4 regions of the Pseudomonas sp. TE6288 genome follow, and region 3 is predicted to be linked to each of the others. Evidence: riboswitches for the same ligand, from Rfam matches in the RefSeq annotation. Region 3 holds a riboswitch; each other region holds the start of a gene.
The links. A riboswitch is a leader RNA that binds a small molecule or an ion and turns the genes downstream of it on or off. The one in region 3 is predicted to bind cobalamin.
Positions count from the first base shown of each region.

Region 1: another riboswitch for cobalamin. It lies ahead of ACVWY1_RS01670 (TonB-dependent receptor plug domain-containing protein); the one in region 3 lies ahead of ACVWY1_RS03980 (TonB-dependent receptor).
Region 2: another riboswitch for cobalamin. It lies ahead of cobW (cobalamin biosynthesis protein CobW); the one in region 3 lies ahead of ACVWY1_RS03980 (TonB-dependent receptor).
Region 4: another riboswitch for cobalamin. It lies ahead of ACVWY1_RS12780 (ABC transporter substrate-binding protein); the one in region 3 lies ahead of ACVWY1_RS03980 (TonB-dependent receptor).

Region 1 is NZ_JBSSEW010000001.1:376,312-380,485, reverse strand. Features, by position in the region: gene ACVWY1_RS01685 (PepSY domain-containing protein) at 1-101, opposite strand, end outside; gene ACVWY1_RS01680 (TonB-dependent receptor) at 107-2,239, opposite strand; gene ACVWY1_RS01675 (DUF2946 family protein) at 2,311-2,700, opposite strand; cobalamin riboswitch at 2,843-3,220, shown strand; gene ACVWY1_RS01670 (TonB-dependent receptor plug domain-containing protein) at 3,311-4,174, shown strand, end outside.
Region 2 is NZ_JBSSEW010000017.1:102,210-106,383, forward strand. Features, by position in the region: gene ACVWY1_RS19085 (CbtA family protein) at 1-562, opposite strand, end outside; gene ACVWY1_RS19090 (CbtB domain-containing protein) at 573-758, opposite strand; cobalamin riboswitch at 859-1,081, opposite strand; cobalamin riboswitch at 1,143-1,339, shown strand; gene cobW (cobalamin biosynthesis protein CobW) at 1,441-2,508, shown strand; gene cobN (cobaltochelatase subunit CobN) at 2,512-4,174, shown strand, end outside.
Region 3 is NZ_JBSSEW010000003.1:124,174-128,347, reverse strand. Features, by position in the region: gene ACVWY1_RS03995 (AAA family ATPase) at 1-510, shown strand, start outside; gene ACVWY1_RS03990 (N-acetyltransferase family protein) at 769-1,296, opposite strand; gene ACVWY1_RS03985 (PaaI family thioesterase) at 1,362-1,859, opposite strand; cobalamin riboswitch at 2,048-2,252, shown strand; gene ACVWY1_RS03980 (TonB-dependent receptor) at 2,360-4,174, shown strand, end outside.
Region 4 is NZ_JBSSEW010000010.1:229,342-233,515, forward strand. Features, by position in the region: gene ACVWY1_RS12775 (FecCD family ABC transporter permease) at 1-334, opposite strand, end outside; gene ACVWY1_RS12780 (ABC transporter substrate-binding protein) at 331-1,344, opposite strand; cobalamin riboswitch at 1,454-1,651, opposite strand; gene ACVWY1_RS12785 (DUF1624 domain-containing protein) at 1,679-2,830, opposite strand; gene ACVWY1_RS12790 (PDR/VanB family oxidoreductase) at 3,014-3,988, opposite strand; gene ACVWY1_RS12795 (aromatic ring-hydroxylating oxygenase subunit alpha) at 4,052-4,174, opposite strand, start outside.

The DNA of each region.
Region 1 (4,174 bases), on a different contig from region 3:
CCGATATACAGCATGACCACCCCGGAGACGAACCACAGCGCCATGAACAGGCAGGCGACGATGCCCAGCCAGCGATGCCACAGGTACAGCTGGCGCTTCAGGCCCATCAGTAGCGCCACTGCACAGCGACTTCCAGGCTGCGCGGCTCACCCAGGTAGTACTGGGTGTTGGTCTGGTGAATGAAGCGGGCGTAGACCTCGTCGGTGAGGTTGCGCAGGCGGGCGCTGAGTTGCACGTGCTGGTCCAGGTCGTGGGTCATCGACAGCCCGTAGACGGTGTACGAAGGCACCCACTGGGTGTTGGCGGTGTTGGCGTAGACCGCCGAGACGTAGCGGGCGTCGGCGCCGACCTGCCAGCCCGGCGCCAGGTCGTAGGTCAGCCAGAGGTTGGCCACCCGGTCGGGGATGTTCACCGGATTCTTGCCCTTGCGCGAGTAAACCACGCCGCCGATGGTCTCGTTGAACTCGTCGTATTCGGCGTTGACCCAGCTGAAGTTGCCCGCTGCCAGCAGCTTGGGCGTGACCTTGAACGACGCCGCCAGCTCGATGCCGGTGGAGGTCTGCTGGCCGGCCTGCTCGGTGGTGTTGGGCACGGTCGAGGAGGGCACCGAGATGTTCTTGCGCACGATGCGGTAGGCCGCCGCCGTGGCCGAGCCGCGCCCGTCGAGGAAGTCGACCTTGCTGCCCACTTCCACCTGCCTGCCGGTGCTCAGGTCGAAGTCGCCGACCTGGCTGATCGACGCGCCGGTAAGCGAGCCCCCTGGCGGCTCGGCCGAGGTACTGTACTGGGTGTAAAGGCTGACATTGGAGGTCAGGTCATAGACCAGCCCCAGGCGCCCGGTGAAGGCATCCCAGCGCCGATTCAGCTTGGCCCGGGTCACGTGGTCGACCACGTCGAAGTCGATATGGTCGTAGCGCAGCGCGGTGACCAGCGACAGCTGGTCGGTCAGGCGGGTACGGTTTTCGACAAAGCCCGCAGTGGTGTCGGTGGTGGTGCTGCGCCCCTTGGCGCGTGGAGCGTCCATGCCAGAGATGTCGAGGAAGTGGTCAGATTTGAAATTGCTTGGGTTAATGGACAACGGGTAGGCGGTCTGCTGGTTGCGGTTGTAGTCCATACCGAACGCCCAGTCGCTGGCCAGGCCGAACAGCTGGCCCTGGTGGGTCAGCTCGACGCGGTTGCCGTTGACCTCCTGGTCGTGGCGCTGGCGGTAGCCGCCGGAGCGGGCGATGGCGGTGTTGCCGGGGGTGTAGCGGTACACCTCGAGGTTGCGGTAATCGCGCTGGCCGTTGTAGTGGTAGAAGGTGTTGCGCAACTGGTTGCTGTCGTCGATGCGGTAGTCGGTGATCGAGCGCAGCCAGCGGGTGCGCTGCTCGTAGCGGCCGTCCTCGACGTTGTAGTTGTCGAAACGGTGATGCTTGTCGATGTGCAGGGTGCCGCTGGCCGGTTGCAGCACCGGCGCGCCCCAGTAGGGGCTGTCTTCCTTCTCTTCGAGGTACTCGATGGCCAGGGTGTGCGACAGCTGGTCGTTGATGTCGCTGAGCAGCGAGAAGGCCAGGTTGCCGGCACCGTTCTCCTGGCGGTCGATGTAGCCATTGGTACTGGTGCGGCTGTAGTCGAGCCGCGCGTAGTGGCGCGGGCCGTCGCCGCTGTTGAGCGCCTTGTTGAAGCCGACCGAGGTTTCCATGGTGTCGTAGCGGCCGTAGCTGACGCGGCCTTCGAAGGTGTCCTCGTCGCGGTTGGCCAGCTTGGTGATCATGTTCAGGCTGCCGCCCACGGCGCCGCTGCCGTTGAGGAACGACGACGGCCCGCCGAGCAGTTCGACACGGTCGTAGATCCATGCCCCGACCGGGCGCCCGGCGGCGCCGTACTGCAGGTTGATGCCGTTGAACAACTGGCTGACCTGGGCACCGTTGAAACCACGGTACGACACGTAGCCGCCCCAGCCGGGCGGTGCCGAGGCGTTGACCCCGGGCAGGGCGTTGGCGGCGTCCTGGAAGTTGCGCGCGCCGATGCGTTCCATGGTCTTGCGGTCGGCGACGCTGACCGAGGCCGGGTTTTCGCGGGCGCTGAGGTTGAGCCGCGAGCCGCTTTCGATAGGCCGGTCGAGGTCCAGGGTGGTGGCTTCTTTGGTGGCGGCGGTGGCCGTGACGTTGCTGGCGGGCAGGGTCAGGGTGTCATCCTGCGCCCAGGCGCAGGTTGCGCTGCCAACGAGCAGCGCCAAAGTGGTCATGCGGAACATGCAAGGCTTCCTGGCTGAAATCGGTGGGCGCACGCCCGCTGCCGATCAGGCGGCACTCGGGCGTGGCGATGTCAGAACGCGAGAAGCGAAGCGGGGGAGGCGCGGGGATTGACCAGGGGCCAGCGCTGCTTGGGCAGGGTCGGCGCGGGTTGTCTGGGTAAGGGTTTGCTCGACTCCCCGGCGAGCAGGGCCAGCAGGCCGAAGAACACCGCCAGCAGGGTGGCGCTGAACAGGCTGGCGATCACGCAGTCGCCGCCGGCGGGCAGCACCGGGTCGGTGATGTCCTGGTCGCCCTTGAACACGCCGCTGCTGTCGGCCGCGCACCAGGCGGCGTCATCCAGGCCGGCCAGGCGAAAGCCTGCCATCTGTCCATGGCCCATGGCGCACAGCAACGAGCCGAACAGGATGCTGAAATACAGCACCCAGGCGACTTGCGATCGTGTGTGGCGGGCCAGCTTCATCGGCAAAGCTCGAAGGGAATGGGAATGGGTTAGGCGTGCGGATTCTACAACTTTTGACACATCTGACTAGAGTGTTCCGGCGATAAAAAACATTCGAAACGATTCGCTCGCCTCGCTTGACGCCCATTGGCCCCAGGTGTTCAGATGCCGACCGATTTCAGGTGCCCCATGCCGTCGCGCACGGGGTGAAACGGGAAACCGGTACGCGCTTCGCGCCAGTCCGGTGCTGCCCCCGCAACGGTATGCAAGTGATGCCTTCGACAGACCACTGTGGCCCGCGCGTCATGGGAAGGTGAAGACATCTAGGCTTTGCACGGAAAGTGCCTGCGCGACGATCATGCTGCGTTGAAAACAGGCTGGTGCGCCAGCCCGGTCGGAATGCTCATTGACAACCAGTCAAGTCGGGCGCGACCCCGGCCGTTCCTCGCCTGTTTTCGCCTTGCCTGATCGCCGCTCGGCGACTTTCCGTACGAACCCTTGTCTTGCGAGCCCGGAGACCGGCCTGGAATGTTGTAGGCAAACTCCTGCGGTGGGCGGGCATGGGCCGGTATTGGCGTGTGCGCGATCCGTGCTCCTGCGTGCTTCTGCGAAAGTCACTTTCGAGAAGAGCATGATTGCTGTGATTCACTCCCGACGTCGTTTCCCCAAGGCCCGGACCTTGTTCCTGGGCTGCCTGGCCAGCCCCCTGGCACTGGCCGAAAACACCCCCCTGATCCTCGACCAGCAGATCGTCGCCGCGCCGTCGGTGGAGTCGACCACGGTCGCCGCCATGGCCCAGTACGGCAGCAAGGTTGAGATCGTCAGCCGCGAGCAGATCGAGCGCGCCGGCCCCGGCGCCGACATCACCCGGGTGATGCAGATGTTCATCCCCGGCTTCTACGTCGCGCCGAAGAACGGCCCGTTCGACTACGGCACCTACTCGCTGCTCGGCGGGCGCAACGACGACACCCTGATCCTGCTCGACGGTGTACGCCTGAACAACCGCCTGTACGGCGGCCTGTACCTGGACACCCTGCCGGCCAACGCGGTGGAGCGCATCGAGGTGCTCAAGGGCGGCCAGAGCCTGTTGTTCGGCACCCAGGCCGTGGCGGGGGTGATCAATATCGTCACCCGCAGCCCGCAACGCCGTCAGGCTTCAGGTGAGGTCAACCTGGGCCTGGACAGCTTCGCCGGCAGCAGCAAGGACGCCCGCGTCGAGCGGATCTTCAGCAATGGCTTCGGCGACCTGGGCCTGCTGGCCTATGTCAGTCACAACGTCTCCGACGGTTACCAGCCGTTTCGCAACCGCGACTACAGCGGCAACGTCAGCGACAAGAAGCGCGGCTACGAGGTGACCACCTTCGGCGGCAAGGCGATCCAGGCCTTCGGCGACGATGCGCGGCTGGAGCTGTTCTACCAGTACACCGACGCCAACCTCGATTTCGCCCGACCGGTGAACAATTACAAGACCACCAATGACCGCGTGCAGCAGATC
Region 2 (4,174 bases), on a different contig from region 3:
GAACCGCTGGCTGTGGCGCGCCGATCAGGTGCGGGATCACCAGCAGGGCGACGCCGAGCACCTTGAACAGCCAGTGCTGGGCGAACACCAGTAGCGCGAGGCCGGCGGCGGTGGCGGCGGCGGTGCCGATCCACCAGGTCTGGCGCTGGCCAAGGTCGGCGGCGGCGGTGCCAGGCAGTTCCGGTGGCAGGCCCAGGGTCGGCGCCAGGCAGAACACGGCGAAGCCCGCCAGGCCCCAAAGCGCACCAGTGGCCACCCGGCCTGGGGCGCGCAGGCTGTACAGGGCGGCGAGGATCAGGGCGAAGCCGACGGCGACCACCAGGTTGCCGCCGGTGGTGGACAGGATACGCTGCCAGCCATCTTCGGGTGCCCAGGCCTCGGCGCTGTGCTCATGAGGCGCGGCGGCCTCGCCATGTTCATGATGTTCAGCGGCGGGGGCGGCGGTTTCATAGGTTTCCGCCTGGAGAATCAACGGGGCGACCCAGAAGCTTTGCAGGAGGGTCAGCAGCAGGGCGGCGAGCAGGCCGCTGAAACCCGCGGTACGGGCGATGCGCGTGATCATGCGGGTGTACTCAGTGGCAAGGGAAGGCGGCGCTGTGGCGGGTGTCGTGGGCGGCGTTGTGCACCGCCTCGATGTGCGAGAAACCGGCGAAGTACACCAGGCACAGGCCCAGCAGGCTGGCGCCGACCGCGACGATCAGGCGCTGGCTGAGACTGACGGGGGTGGCGATACTGGGTTTGGCGTGGGTGATGGGCATGACGCGTTCCTCTGCTGCTTTTGTTGTGGCAACGGGCAGGCGCGACGCCCCCGGGCACGGCTGGCCCAGGTGATACGACAGCGCCCGCCCACCGCGGGGTGTTCTGCAAGCATGTCAGGCCGGTCTCCGGGCTGGCGAGGTGGAGCGGGGCTCCATCGATCAAGCGCCACCTTCCCATGCCGCACGATGGGCACAGTGGTCTGGACGCTTCTCTCGCTTACCGTTGCGGGGGCAGCACCGGCCTTGTCGCCCTCTTCAAGGAGGCGCGACGCACCGGTTTCCCGTTTCACCCCCGTTGGGGGCACCTGAACGCAATGCGCTAGCAAATCACGGGGCCGGGCCTGCGTCAATCGCCGCGGCGGTTGACCGCCAGGCAGGCACTGCGTAGCCTTGCCGGTTCGAGGTTCCCGGGCGCTGGCCCGGGCTAAGACGGGAACGCGGTACAAGCCGCGGCTGCCCCCGCAACTGTAGGCACTGAAGGGTTCGGCACAGCCACTGCGCACGCGCGGGAAGGCGCCATCCCACCGGCTTTGATGGCCGGCGGTGCAAGCCAGGAGACCTGCCTCGCAACGTTTTCGACTTTCAACCGGGCGGGGTGATCCGGTGGCGAAACAGCCAGGCCGACACGGGCCGTGGCTGTCGTCCTGCATGCCCGCGCCATTGCTGCCAAGGGCATCGCGACATGAAAACACTGGCCAAGCTCCCCGTCACCATCGTTACCGGCTTCCTCGGCTCGGGCAAGACCACCTTGCTGCGCCATATGCTCGACAACGCCCAGGGCCGCCGCATCGCGGTGATCGTCAACGAGTTCGGCGAGCTGGGCATCGATGGCGAGATCCTCAAGCAATGCAGCATCGGCTGCTCCGAGGAAGAGGCCAATGGCCGCGTCTACGAGTTGGCCAATGGCTGCCTGTGCTGCACCGTGCAGGAGGAGTTCTTCCCGGTGATGCGCGAGCTGGTGGCGCGCCGCGGCGACCTCGACCATATCCTTATCGAAACCAGCGGCCTGGCCTTGCCCAAGCCGCTGGTACAGGCCTTCCAGTGGCCGGAAATCCGCAACGCCTGCACGGTCGACGCGGTGATCACCGTGGTCGACAGCCCGGCCGTGGCCGCCGGTACCTTTGCCGCCTACCCGGACCAGGTCGATGCCCAGCGCAAGCTCGACCCTAATCTCGACCATGAGTCGCCGCTGCACGAACTGTTCGCCGACCAACTGGCCAGCGCCGACCTGGTGGTACTGAACAAGGCCGACCTGATCGATGCCGAGGGCCTGGCCAAGGTCCGTGCCGAAGTGGCCGAGGAACTGCCGCCGGCGGTCAAGGTGATCGAGGCCAGCAGCGGCCGCCTGCCACTGGAGGTGCTGCTGGGCGTGGGCGCCGAGTCCGAGGCGCATATCGACGGCCGCCGCACCCACCACGACAGCCATCACGACGGCGATGACCATGACGACCATGACCACGACGCCTTCGACTCGATCTCCATCGACCTGCCCGAGGCTGACGAAAGCCTGCTGCTCGATGCCTTGACGCAACTGGTTACCGAGTTCGGCATCCTGCGCGCCAAGGGCTTCGCCGCCATTCCCGGCAAGCCGATGCGCCTGCTGATCCAGGGCGTGGGCACCCGCTTCGACAAGCATTTCGACCGTGCATGGCGCAGCGAGGAGCCACGGATCACCCGCCTGGTGCTGATCGGCCAGGACCTGGACGCGACCCAGCTGGAAGCGCGCCTGCGCCAGGCCCTGGGCGCCTGACCCATGCACCTGCTGCGGACCCAGCCCGGCGGCTTTGTGCCGGACGACAGCATCGCCGACCTCGGCCAGACCCCCGCCGAACTGGTGATCCTCTGCAGCGGTGATTCACACCTGGCGCTGCTTGCCGAAACCGCCGAGCAGTTGCCGGCGGATTTCCCCAGCGTGCGCCTGGCCAACCCGATGCAGGTGCAGAACCATGCCTCGGTCGACCTGTATGTCGACCAGGTGCTGCGCCATGCCAAGGTGATCCTGGTGTCGCTGCATGGCGGTGTCGGTTACTGGCGCTATGGTGTCGAACAACTGGTCGAGTTGGCGGCCCGTGGCGTACAGCTGATCCTGGTACCCGGCGACGACCGTCCCGACCCGGAGCTGACCGGACTGGGCACGGTGGGCGGTGAACAGGCCGAGCGCCTCTGGCATTTCCTGCGCCAGGGTGGCAAGGCCAATGCACTGAACCTGTTCAACTGCCTGGCCAGCCAGTGGCTGGGGCGCGCCTACCCCTGGGACGAGCCGCAGCCTTTGCCGCGCACGGTGGTCTACCACCCGGCCAAGGCCAGCGCACGGCTCGAGGACTGGTACGCCGAATGGCATCCGGAGTATCCAGTGGCGCCGCTGCTGTTTTATCGCTCCCACCTGCAGGCAGCCAACACCGCCTTCATCGATGTGTTCTGCCAGCGCCTGCAGGCTTGCGGCTTGAATCCCTTACCGATCGCCGTGGCCAGCCTCAAGGAACGCGCGTGCCTGGACCAGGTCGAGGCCTGGCTCGACGAAGTGCAGGCCGAGGTGGTGATCAACACCACAGGTTTTGCCCTGTCCAGCCCCGAACAGCCCAATCTGCGCCCGCTGCGTCGCGACGTGCCGGTGTTGCAGGCGATCTGCGCCCAGGACAACCAGCCCGGCTGGGAGCAAAGCGAGCAGGGCCTCGGCGCCCGCGACCTGGCGATGCACATCGCCTTGCCCGAGCTGGACGGGCGCATCATCACCCGGCCGGTGAGCTTCAAGGACCTGGCCTGGCGCAGTGAGCGCAGCCAGTCCGACGTGGTCTGCTACCGCGCCCACCCCGAACGCATGGATTTCGTCGCTGAACTGGCGCGGCGCTGGGTGACACTGGCGCGCCTGGACAACCAGGAGAAGCGCGTGGCCCTGGTGCTGGCCAACTACCCGACTCGCGACGGGCGCATCGGCAATGGTGTCGGCCTCGACACCCCAGGCGCGGCGTTGAATATCCTCAAGGCCCTGCAGGCGCAGGGTTACCCGGTAGCCGGCCTGCCCGACAGCGGCACCGAGTTGATCCATCAGTTGCTTGGCGGTGTCACCAACGACCTCGATCACCTTGACCAGCGCCCTTGCGCCCAGAGCCTGGCCCTGGCCGACTACCACAGCGCCTTCGCCGCGTTGCCCGAGGCCAACCAGCGCGCCGTGCTGGAGCGCTGGGGGCCGCCCGAGCAGGACCCGATGTTCCGCAGCGGGCGCATGATGGTCGCCGGCTTGCGCTACGGCCTGACCTTCGTCGGCATCCAGCCGGCGCGGGGCTACCAGGTGGACCACAGCGCCGTGTACCACGACCCGGACCTGGTGCCGCCGCACGGCTACCTGGCGTTCCACTTCTGGTTGCGCAACGGCTACGCCGCCGATGCGCTGATCCATGTCGGCAAGCACGGCAATC
Region 3 (4,174 bases):
AACGCGACCATGCTGGAGCTCGGTGAGCAAATCACGGTAAGCAAAGCGCAAACCAGCTCACGCCAGGAAACCATTGAAGGGAATCTATCTGACAAAACGATTGAGCTTCTCAAAAAGGATGGCGGATTCGAACCCGCCTTCAACGAAGCGCGAACCGTCATGTTCGATTTCGGCAAGGATTTCATGCTCGTCGATGGCCGTTCAAAATTCTCTGCGAGCTCCGAAACCATTCTGAAAAACAGTTTCCACCTAGCAATTCTGCTCGAGTCGCTGGAGGACGACAGTATGCGCTACCCAAGGCTGTTCCTGCTCGACAACACCGAAGATAAGGGAATGGGCCCAGATCGTAGCCAGAATTTCCAAAGAGTGCTGGTGGAAGCACTCGCCGAGTACGGTGAGAAGCCTCACCAGGTCATCATGACAACCTCTATGGTTGATCCCGAGCTCGACAAATCAGACCTCTGCGTCGGGCCGCACTATGAGAAGGGCATGCATACGCTGAGGCTGTAACATCTGTTTCGTAATCGTACCTGGAGCCAGCTTGCTGCGCTCCAGACGAAGCATTAGCCGCCAGACTGACCTCGCTCAATCGGCCTCGGACAGACCGTCTTGATTTCCTGCTGTATTTTTCCACTGCATATGCCGAATTCCAGGTGCACTTCGACGACCGCTGTCAGGTTTTTCCGCTCTCGCTCGCATATCTAGAGGGTTTGATTTGGGGGTACTTTTGGGGGTATTTATCTATACATTACGGCAGAAAATACCATCCTAGAGCCCTGTCAAAATGTTTTTGGCCATCCTGGCCATCACCCAGTCGCGGTGCCGCTCGTCGCCACAAGGGAAGATCGCCTCGCCCACCTTGCGAAAGCCGTTGCGCTGATAGAAACCGATCGCCCGAGCGTTCAGCTCATTGACTGTCAGACGCGCCTGGCCATCGACCTGGGCCAGGGTGGTGGCGAGCAACAATTGCGCGGCGCCGGTGCCATGGGCGCAGGGTAGTACATAGCAACGGGAGATTTCCGCCAGTTGATCGGCCTCGGCAATACCCAGCTTGCCGGGCGCCAGGTCGAGCATGCTGTAGCCCAGCACCTGGCCATCCCGTTCGACCACCAGCAACCGCTTGTGCGGGTGCTCCAGGTGCGCCTGGAAATGTTCGGGCTGGAGATGGTGGGCGATGTAGTGTTGCTGGGCGCTGACCGCGCTATCGGGCGGGCTGGCCAGGGCGAAGGTCGCCTGGCCGACAAGGCTCAGGGCCACGCAGTCTTCGTCACGGGCCGGGCGAATCTGGTAGGGCATGGCAACATCCTGTCGGGCAGCCGGGTCACGTTCGACAATGCCAGCCCCACCCCATCGGTGCAAGTTCAGGCGTCGCCATGGGCCTGGCGCTTGAGCTTCTCGGTGTCGACCCGCACAAATACCGAATCGGCGGTGACAGTCAGTACATCCCCGGCCCAGACCTCGCAGATCACCCGGGTCTTGCGCCCCAGCTCACCCTCGACCCGGGCCTTGAGCAGCAGTTCGACGCCCATGGGCGTGGGCTTGAGGTAGGTCAGGCCAAGCTGGCCGGTGACGCAGTCGATACGTGGCAAGGTGCCAGGTTCGCGGCCTTCGGCACGGTAGTGACAGGCCATGGCGGTCCAGTTGGAGTGGCAGTCGACCAGCATGGCCAGCAGGCCACCGTAGACCAGGCCGGGCCAGCCGGTGAAAGTCGGGTCGGGGGTATGCCGGCACGACAGGTGGATGCCGTCGGCGTCCCAGTGGCTCTGCACATGCAGGCCGCTGGGGTGGGAACAGCCGCAGCCGTAGCAGATGCCTTCGGGGGCGGCGAGTTGTTGCAGGGACAGGGCGTGCTCGGTCATACGCGTCCTTGGCTTGTTGGTGTTGGATAAGGAGGCTGGCTGCCGATGGTAGCGCCCTGCGCGGCCTGCGCCAATGCACGAGGCCTGGCCGCAGACAATACCTGCCTGACGGCAACCGCTCTGAACCGCGATTCAGCAAGATTCAGCCCACCCATCCAGACGATTGACTCCCTGCCCGTTCGGTGGTCAGATGCGCGCCAGTTTCAGGTGCCCTGCGCCGCCGCGCGCAAGGTGAAACGGGAAGCCGGTGAGTCGATACCACGACAAGTCCGGCGCTGCCCCCGCAACGGTAAGCGAGCGAACCCTTCGACAGACCACTGTGCACACGCATGGGAAGGTGAAGGCTTCACGACCCTCGCAAGCCCGGAGACCGGCCTGAGGCTTCACTTGGCAACCCGCGGTGGGCGGGCGCAGGCCGGTATTCGCGTGCGCGCCTGCGCGCGCTTCGCCGTTGCGTGTTTTCCACCGGGATCCATTCTTTCCTGCAGCAGTGGAACGACATGTCCCGTATCAACAAGCTTCACACCCTGGCGGCCTGCCTGGCCGTGTCCCTGCCGGCGCTGGCCGACGAGCAGCCCAGCCCTGCGCTCACCCTGCCCTCCACGGCGATCACCGACAGCCGCGACCCGCAGACCGTCGACCTGACCACCCCCACCCAGGCCGGTTCACGCCTGAACCTCAGTGCCCTGGAAACCCCGGCGAGCACCAGCAGCATCACCGCCGCGCAGATTCAGCAGCGCAACAACACCACGGTGCAGGATGCCGTGACCCGCTCGCCGGGCATCACCTTCATCGGTACCCCTGGCGATGGCGGCACCGGCTTGTCGGCGCGCGGTTTCACGGGCCAGAGTTCGGTGATGACCCTGTTCGACGGGTCGCGCCTGTACGCCGGCGCCGGCACCCTCACCTACCCGGTCGATCCCTGGATGGTCGAGCGTATCGATGTGATCCGTGGGCCTGCCTCGGTGCTGTATGGCGAAGGCGCCACCGGGGCAACGGTCAACGTGATCCCGAAAAAGCCCTTCAGCGGTGATATCCGCAACCACCTGCGCCTGGGCTACGGCTCCTGGGACCGTCAGCAACTGGGGCTGGACAGCGGCGGCAGCCTGAGCGAGCGCCTGAGCTATCGCGCCACCCTGAACCAGCAGGCGGGCAACGGCTGGGTCGACCGCACCGATTCGCGCAGCCTGGCGTTTTCCGGCGCGCTGCGCTTCGATGCCAGTGACGACCTGAGCTTCACCCTGTCCCACGAACGCGGCGACGCGCAACCTGCCAACTACTACGGCACGCCGCTGATCGACGGCCATCTGCGCAGCAGCGTGCGCAACAAGAACTACAACGTCAGCAATGACGAGCAGCGCTACCATGATGAATGGACGCGACTGACCAGCGACTGGAACATCAGCGACAGCATCAGCGCCAGCAACCAGCTGTACTACATCAAGAGCCGTCGCCACTGGCGCAATGCCGAGGAGTACGCCTGGGATGCCGGCGTGATCCGGCGCGGCAGTTTCCTGGAGATCAAGCACAACCAGGATCAGATCGGCGACCGCCAGAGCTTCACCTTCGATCACTCGCTGTTCGGCCTGGCCAGCAAGACCGTGGTGGGCGCCGAGTACAACAAGATCCGCTTCAACATTGACAGCAACTCGCCCTACGAAGATGGCTACACCGACTCGCTCGACCCTTGGCGGCCGGCACCCGGCGGGTTCCACAGTGCCGATCCGACGCGCCCGCAGACGCTGTCGAAAACCAGCACCTTCTCGCTGTTCGCCGAAAACCGCACGCAACTGACCGAGCGCCTGTCGCTGGTCACCGGCATACGCCGCGACCAGAACCACATCGACCGCAACGACCTGGTGAAGGACACTCGCGAAGACCAGAGCCTGCGTGGCGGCAACTGGCGCGCCGGCCTGGTGTACGCGCTGACTGACGATCTGTCGGTGTACGGCCAGTACTCCACCAGCGAGGATGGTGTCGGTGACCTGCTGACCCTGCGCCCGGAGCAACGCCTTGAACTGACCGAAGCCAAGCAGACCGAATTCGGCCTCAAGCAACGGTTCTGGGACGGACGCGGCGAATGGACGTTGGCGGCCTACCACATCGTCAAGAAGAAGCTGCCGGTGTACGACGTGGTCTCCAAGCGCAGCCAGCAGGCAGGCCAACAGACCTCCGATGGCCTGGAGGCAAGCCTGGAGCTGGCTCTGGGCAATCAATGGCAACTGTCGGGCAACGCAGCCTTGGTGCGCGCCAAGTACGATGATTTCACTCAACTCAGCCGAGGCGTTTCCTACGACCGGTCTGGCAACCACCCG
Region 4 (4,174 bases), on a different contig from region 3:
ACCCCACCGCCACCGCACCGGTCGAGGCACCTGCCGACAGGCCCAGCAGGTACGGTTCGGCCAGCGGGTTGCGCAGCAGCGCCTGGAGGATCACCCCGCAGGTCGCCAGGCCCGCGCCACAAGCGGCGGCGACCAGGGTGCGCGGCAGGCGGTAGTTCCAGACGATGCCGGCGTCGATCGGGTCGACGGCATGGCCGGCCTGCCACAGCTGGTTGGCCAGCACCTGCCAGATCGCCTCGGCGCCGACTCGGGTCTCGCCGATGGCAATCCCGGCAAGCATGGCCAGGCACAGGGCGAGCAAGGCAAAGAGGCTGATGGGCAGCAGGCGGCTCATGGCTGGGGTGCTTTACCGCTGGCGAAGGCGCTGGACAGCACGTCCAGGCCGCGGAACAGGCGTATGCCGGCCTGCATGGCGTCGGCATCGAGGACGATGATGCGGCCGTGCTTGACCGCGTCCATATTGCGCGTGACCGGGTCGCTGCGCAGGAAGTCGAGTTTTTTCTGGTAATCGTCGGCCGGGTAGCGACGGCGGTCCATGCGCGCGACGATCAGCCAGGTGGGGTTGGCCCTGGCCAGGGTCTCCCAGCCCACGGTAGGCCATTCTTCGCTGGATTCGACCACGTTGCGCACGCCGAGGGTCTGCAGCATGTAGTCGGCCACGCCCTGGCGGCCGGCGACATAGGGGTCGGTCTTGAGGTCGGCGCTGGAAAACCAGAACAGCGCGCTGGTGTGCGCCAGGTCCTGGCCGGCCAGGCGCTGCCTGGCCTGTTCCAGCTGGCCCTGGAGCTCGGCATTCAGGCGCGCGCCACGTTCCTGCACGTCGAAGATCTCGGCCAGCTGGCTGACGCTCTTGTAGATGCTCTGCACCTTGAACGGCTGCAGGCGGGTGCCGTCGGCGCCCACCAGGTTGTCCTTGCCCTCGCAGTCCGAGGGCAGCAGGTAGGTGGGGATGCCCAGCTCCTGGAACTGCTCGCGGGTGCCGACCGCGCCCTGGGCGCCGATCATCCACTCGAACTGCGCCGTCACCAGTTGCGGACGTTTGCCGACCACCGCCTCGAAGCTCGGTTCGTTGTCGGCCAGACGCGGGACCTTGTCGTTCTGCGTCTTGAATTCCGGCAGCACGTTGTTGAACCACAGCGAGGTGCCCGCCAGCCGCTCACCGAGGCCCAGGGCATAGAGCAGCTCGGTGCCGGCCTGGCCGACGGTCACCGCCCGTTGCGGGGCCTGGGTGAAGGTCTGCGGCATGCCGCAGTTGTCGACGGTCAGCGGGTACTGGGTGGCGCTGGCGTGGGCCAGGCCCGACAGGGACAGGCCGGCGAGGAGGGCGGCGAGGCGGTGCGGCATGGTGGGGCGATCTCCTGGGTGGTGCACGGAATGGCCCACGGACAGGCATCGCCCGGCAGCCTGCGCAAGCACGCGGCCAGGGCGGATGACCATCCCGGACACCCCGCCGGTTGGTGAATGCGTGCCGGCAGGTCTCCTGACTGGTGCGTCCAGGCCGGCGCCAGCCTTCCCGGGTCGGCAGACCCAGTGGCATCGATGGCGCAGGCTCGGCACCTACAGTTGCGGGGGCAGTTCCCTTTGGATCGCCAGTGGCGAGCCCGGGATTCCCTTTTGATTCCGTGTGGAAACCGGCGGGCGGCATGGTAGACCATCGGGCTGTCGGGTGAAAACGCTTTTACAGGTACTTGAGCCAGGCGATATCGCGCCGTCGCGCTTTCAGCCGGGCGAACCAGCGCACCGGCAGGTACAGGACAAGTGGCAGCAGCACGGCGGTCAGCCATACCGCCCCGATGCCATCGAAACCGAAATAGCGGCCCTGGTTCAGGCCAAACAGTGCCACGCAGGCCACGTACAGCAGCTTGAGCGCATACAGGTGCAGCAGGTAGAAGAACATCGGCGCTGCGCCAAACACCGCAAGCGGGCCGATCCAGCGGGCGTCGCCGGCACGCTCGAAGCCGCGCAGCAGGAGCAGGCCGACGCCAAGGGTCAGGGCCAGGAACAGCAGCGACGGTGGGTATTTGGTGATATTGAAGAAGCTCATCAGCGTCTGCCCGACGCGGGCGTAGAGGCTCCAGGGGGCTTCGCCGTAGCCATTGAGCAGGCGCAGCGCGACGAACCCAAGCAGCAGGCCCGCGCCGGCCCATAGCAGACGCTGCTGGCGCTTGCCGGCGTCGCTGCCCCGGGCAAACCACGGCCCGAGCCCATAACCCAGGGCGATCACGCCGATCCACGGCAACAGCGGGTAGGACGTGCGCAGGCGCAGATGTTCGCCTACCTCCAGCCAACTGCGCTCATGCAGGATCGCCCATGGCACATGCAGCGCCGATTTCGGCCCGAAGTGCAGGCCATCGAGCAGGTTGTGACCGGCGACGATCAGCGCGCCGAGGGCGAGCAGCGCCGGGCGCGGCAGCCACACCAGCAGTGACAGGGCGAGCATGCTCAGGCCGATGGCCCAGATCACCTGCAGGTAGATCACGCTCGGAGGCAACTGGAAGGTCCAGGCGAAGTTGACCAGGGTGAATTCCAGCACCACCAGGAACAGACCGCGCTTGAACAGGAACACCGAGACATCGCCACGGCCCTGGTGCTTTTCGCCATACAACCAGGCCGATAGCCCGGTAAGCAGCACGAACACCGGCGCGCAGAGGTGCGCCAGGGTGCGGCTGGCGAACAGGCTGGGTTCGGTGGCGTCGATGGTCATCGGGTCGCTGACCTGGCGGTGCAGGAAGAACGTTTCGCGCACGTGATCCAGCAGCATGAACAGGATCACCAGGCCACGCAGGGCGTCGATGCTTTGCAGGCGTTGGGGGAGTTGGGGGCTGGCCATTGAAAAAAGTCGCAAACAGTGGAAGTAAAATGTTATCTCATAACAATTTTTCAATCCACTGGCCTGCATTTACATCGAGGCGCCTGACGCCATCGCGGCACGCTCGCTCCAGCTCATGCGCTATTCCTGGAGCGGGCCTGCGCCGCGATGGCATCGTTCGCCCCGTTGGGACGCGATCTGACTTCAGAGATCCAGCACCAACCGCGCCGAGCGCGCCCGCGACACGCACAGCATCATGCTCTGCTGCGCGGCCTTTTCCTCGTCGCTGAGGTATTGGTCGAAATGCTCGGCCTCGCCTTCGAGGATCGCCGTCTCGCAGGTGCCACACACGCCTTCGCGGCACAGGCACTCGACCTTCGCGGCCTTGGACATCTCGATGGCCTGCAGGATGGTCATGCCTGCCTCGACTGCCAGCTCGGTGCCTGAACGGGCCAGCACCACGGTGAAGGCCGCACCTGTGGCCGGCGCGGCGGCGGCGAACTGTTCCCAGTGCACCCGCGATTCGGCGATGCCAGCGGCGGCGGCGGTGGCGATCACCGCGTCGATCAGCGGTTTGGGCCCGCACACATAGAGGTGGGCGTCATCGGCCAGGCCCGCGCACAGCGCGGCGAGGTCGAGCTTGCGGTCCAGGCTGTCGATGTAGAACCGCGTGTTGCCGGCATGCGGGCCTTGTTCCAGGTCGCCCTGGAAGGCGCCGTGTTCCGGGGCGCGGAAGGCGTAGTGCAGCTCGTAGGGGGTGGCGCCCCCTTCCAGCTCGTGCAACTGCGCCAGGAACGGGGTAATGCCGATGCCGCCGGCGATCAGCACATGGCGCCCGGCATCGGCGTCCAGGGCGAACAGGTTGATGGGGGTGGAGATGGTCAGCTCGCTGCCCACCGCTACCTGGTTGTGCATGAACGCCGATCCGCCCTTGGACTGCTCCTCGAGCCGCACGCCGATCTGGTAGCTGTGCAATTGACGCGGGTCGCTCATCAGCGAGTAGGCATTGCTGAACTGGCTGCCGCAGGGCGACTGCATCTGCACGATCACGTGGCTGCCGCCGCTGAAGGCGGGCAGGGCGGCGCCGTCGGCGCGGGCCAGGGTGAAGCGCTTGATCTGCGGCGTGGCCTGTTCCACACCGGTCACGCGCACCTTGAACATCTCGTATTGCTTGGCCATGGCGTACCTCGACAACAAAGCCCCGCGCCAGGCCCTGGCGCGGGGCGGGGAGCTGGCGTGTGTTCAGTCGTCCAGGTGGGCGACCGCGATCAGGTTGTGGAAGTGGGCGATGCCGTGCTCGCTGACGCCGCTGCGCTGGGCGTCGACCATGATCCGGCCCTGGCCACGGTAGCCGCGGGACTTCAG